Regions from separate parts of the Shouchella phoenicis genome, predicted to be linked through region 1. Evidence: riboswitches for the same ligand, from Rfam matches in the RefSeq annotation. Region 1 holds a riboswitch; the other holds the start of a gene.
The links. A riboswitch is a leader RNA that binds a small molecule or an ion and turns the genes downstream of it on or off. The one in region 1 is predicted to bind S-adenosylmethionine.
Positions count from the first base shown of each region.

Region 2: it holds a riboswitch for S-adenosylmethionine, as region 1 does, so the genes downstream of both, ABC361_RS15035 (methionine ABC transporter ATP-binding protein) here and ABC361_RS10660 (methionine biosynthesis PLP-dependent protein) in region 1, are expected to answer to the same signal.

Region 1 is NZ_JBDFMQ010000001.1:1,980,067-1,982,266, reverse strand. It holds gene prsW (glutamic-type intramembrane protease PrsW) at 1-471, shown strand, start outside; gene ABC361_RS10665 (hypothetical protein) at 486-650, shown strand; SAM riboswitch class I at 777-876, shown strand; gene ABC361_RS10660 (methionine biosynthesis PLP-dependent protein) at 958-2,070, shown strand; gene ABC361_RS10655 (bifunctional homocysteine S-methyltransferase/methylenetetrahydrofolate reductase) at 2,076-2,200, shown strand, end outside.
Region 2 is NZ_JBDFMQ010000001.1:2,796,747-2,798,946, forward strand. It holds gene ABC361_RS15030 (methionine ABC transporter permease) at 1-386, opposite strand, end outside; gene ABC361_RS15035 (methionine ABC transporter ATP-binding protein) at 379-1,401, opposite strand; SAM riboswitch class I at 1,461-1,569, opposite strand; gene ABC361_RS15040 (MFS transporter) at 1,628-2,200, opposite strand, start outside.

The DNA.
Region 1 (2,200 bases):
GCTTTTTTGCTTTACGGATTGATAGAAGAGGGTTTAAAATGGCTGATGTTGTTCATATTTGCTTATCAACATGGTCAACTAAAGCAACCAATTGATGGAATCGTTTTTGGTGTAGCGTTATCGCTTGGCTTTGCCTCCGTTGAAAATAGTTTATATATGATTGCGTATGGGTTTGATCACGTGCTCCCGAGAACGTTATTACCAACCACCGCCCATGCTGTTTATGGAATTATTATGGGTTATTACGTTGGAAGAGCCAAATACCAGCCTTCAAAAAAACAACTATTTCTTTTTTTAGCGGCTGTACTACCAATGATTTTGCACGGAAGTTACGACTACATTCTAATGGATTTTGGACATTATTTCTTATATTTAATGATTCCATTTATGGTTGCGCTTTGGTTATTAGCAATATGGAAAATAAAAAAGGCGAACAAACTAGATGAAGATGAAAAGTGCAATCTGAACTAAAGGAGGAGGATAGCGTGACAACAGCGAATCGTTATCGAATTGTCATTCGTTGCCCTTTATGTGGAGAGAAATATATTTTACGTGGAAAACGAAATGAAAACGGAGAATATGAAACAGGCTTTAAACAGTGTGTATGCGGAAATGAAGATCAATTAATCATTGAAGCGTCACCTGAATAATGAATGTGCAAAGAACGTACAGCTATGTAAGACAAGCTGTGCGTTTTTTATGCATTTTTCATGCTACGGGTTGCAGAATCATTCGTTTTGCGTTAAAGTTGTGACAATAGCAAATAAACTTAATAGATCTTATCAAGAGAGACGGAGGGACATGGCCCGAAGAAGTCTCAGCAACCAGCCTTTATTGGCAAGGTGCTAAATCCAGCAGAAATCTGCAAGATAAGAGAATTGTTCGCAACCTTTCTTCTTATATCTTGAAGAAAGGTTTTTTATGATTGTACCGTTTTTTTAAAAAGGAGGATAAACAATGACAACACATGATGAATCCATTCTTGCGCAAATCGGAAATCGCCGAAATGATGCAACAGGCGCTGTAAATGCACCTGTCTATTTCTCTACAGCCTATCGTCACGCAGGGATTCAAGAATCAACAGGGTACGATTATGCTCGTACTGGAAATCCCACTCGAGAAGTGCTTGAACAAGCCATTGCAAATTTAGAACATGGAGAGCAAGGGTTTGCGACAAGCTCTGGAATGTCTGCCATTCAACTCGTTTTTTCACTATTTGGGCAAGGTGATCATATTTTATGTTCAGATGATTTGTACGGTGGTACATACCGACTGTTCGAAGGAGGATGGACAAAGTGGGGGCTTCACTTTGACTATGTAGATATGGCGGACTTAAATGCTGTTAAAGATAAGTTGAAAGCCGAAACAAAGGCCATTTTTGTGGAAACACCTACAAATCCATTAATGAAAGAAGCCTCGATACAGGAATTGGCCATTATCGCTCAAAAAGCAGATGTACTCCTGATCGTTGACAACACGTTTTTAACACCGTTGCTGCAAAAACCGTTAGTAGACGGGGCAGATATCGTCATCCATTCAGCGACAAAATATTTAGGTGGACATAATGACGTTGTGGCTGGGCTTGTTGTCGCGAAATCGGCGGAATTAAGCGAACAATTAGGCTACTTTCACAATGGAGCAGGCTTCATACTCGGTGCGTTTGACTCATGGTTATTAATGAGAGGCATGAAAACATTGGCACTACGAATGAAGCAACATGAAATTAATGCAAAACGAATCGTTTCGATGTTAGAGGAAGAGTCCCTCGTGCGTGACGTTTTATATCCGGGAAAAGGTGGAATGTTGTCATTTCGTGTGACAGATGAATCTTATATTAATCCCATACTCAAAGCACTTCAGCTTATTTCTTTTGCAGAAAGCTTAGGCGGAGTGGAGAGTTTAATGACGTATCCAGCTACGCAAACCCACGCCGATATTCCTGAAGCACTTCGAATCGAAAAAGGCATCGATCAGACGTTACTACGGCTGTCAGTAGGAATTGAACATTGCGAAGATTTAATCTCTGATTTAAAACAAGCATTTGAACAAGCAACGAATCAAGGGAGGTGAGATCCATGAACTTGAGAGAAACTGTTACGTCTTCTGTGGTTGTTGCTGATGGCGCAATGGGAACGGTTTTATATGAGGCGGGCTATGACTTATGTTTTGAAGAATTAAATCTTTCTAAACCAAACGAAGT
Region 2 (2,200 bases), 820 kb from region 1:
TGCGACGCTTCAACTACACCTTTATCCACTTCTCGAAGGGCAATCTCTACCATGCGTGCATAAAAGGGTGCTGCACCGATAATAAGCGCTGGTAATGCCGCACTTGGCCCAAACATACTACCTACAATAGCTCTCGTAAATGGAATAAGCAAAATGATTAAGATAATAAACGGTATGGATCGAAAAATATTTACAAAGGCACCGACAAGCGTATAGAAAAATCGATTCTCCCAAGGGTTTCCCTTTGCGGTTAAATACAAAAACAATCCTAATATAATCCCTAATATAAATGTAACAGCAGCCGCAATCACGGTCATATACACCGTTTCATAAGTGGCGAGCCATAAATTCTCCCAAACCACATTTGGAAAGAGCTGATCAAGCATGTTTAATCACCTCGACTTCCACTTCTTGTTGGCGAATAAATTGAACCGCTTCTGCTAGCGATTCTTGCTCGCCAGCTACACGAAGATACAGCTTTCCATAAGATCCTTGTTGAAGCTTGGAAATGTTCCCTTGCAGGATCGAAACGCTAATCGGAAACGACCGAATTAAATCAGTTACAAGCTGTTCTTCCGCGGGGTTACCGATAAATGTTAATTCAATGACCTGCTCACCACGTTGAAGCGTGACATCTTCTGCGATAAATTCATCCGATTGAACTTGCGCTACTTGTTTTACAAACTCTTTTGTCATCTCTTCTTTTGGCCGTCTAAATACATCAATCACTGGGCCTTGTTCAACAATTTGACCGTCACTCATAACTGCTACTTCATGACAAATTTTTTGAATAACATGCATCTCATGTGTAATAAGAACAATTGTTAAATTTAGTTTTTTATTAATATCGGTTAAAAGATCGAGTATCGAATCGGTTGTTTTTGGATCAAGAGCAGAAGTCGCTTCATCACACAAGAGCACCTTTGGATTGTTTGCGAGTGCACGAGCAATGCCAACCCGTTGTTTCTGACCGCCACTGAGTTGGGACGGATAATTATCTTCTCTTCCGCGTAGTCCAACTAGATCAATTAACTCTTCAATGCGTTTTTTACGTTCTTCCGCAGGAATCTTTGCAACTTCAAGTGGGAATGATATATTTTCTTTTACCGTTCTTGACCAAAGTAAATTAAAGTGTTGAAAAATCATCCCGATTTTTTGACGCTCTTCTCGCAACGCTTTTTTTCCAAGAGAAGCTAGTTCCACACCATCTAACGTAATTTTACCTGTTGATGGACGTTCTAATAAATTCAACAATCTGACTAGCGTACTTTTTCCAGCCCCACTATAGCCGATAATGCCGAACACATTTCCCTTATCAATCTGCAAATCCACATTGTCTACAGCTTGCACAGTTGATGTTTTGGTCGTATATGTTTTGCTGATCCCTTCTAACGAAATCAAGTCATTCCCTCCAATAAAAAAACCTTCCTGTAAGATGACAGGAAGGTTTACCTATGATCATCTCATCTCTCAAAGCATAGCTGCTTTGCAGGATTTAGCACCTTCAAACATAATGTTTGCGGTTGCCGGGTTTCAACGGGCCAGTCCCTCCACCACTCTGGATAAGAAATATTCTATTAAGATAATATGGGCATCATAGCATGTTGAGCTACAGCCGTCAATCCTTTTATGAACCTATGTGCTTTTCCATCTCTAGTTTATTCAACTCATTGTGTTCTGCTACCTTTTTTTGAAAAACAAGTAAAAAGAATACAGACCCTAACACATATAAGCATGCGGTTATGCAAAACACAATTGCATAACCTGAATATGCTCCATATGCAGCAACAATGCCCATTGAAACAGGTCCCATAAGCGCCCAGCCTAACTGGAACACCATTTGTGTAACGGAATTTGCTGTTCCCCTCATTTTCGGGTGAACGAGTTTCATGACAAGGGCAGCTTGAATCGGATTTCCAGCATTCATTAAGGCTTGCCTGAATAAAAACCCAATAACGGCTAGCCAAATTATGTTTGTAAAAGCGGTTAGTAGTAAAAACGGAATCGACCCCATTTGTAGAATGAAAACTGCCCTGACTTCTCCAACGCGCTCAACAACCTTTGGTCCAATCAGCATAGCAAATACGGTCATTGCCTGACCTAAAGCGAGAATAAACCCGACCATTGAATAATTTAAATCAAAGCGATCATTAAAATACAAATTTAAATACGGAATAACGAGACCGGACCCAAAACCAAT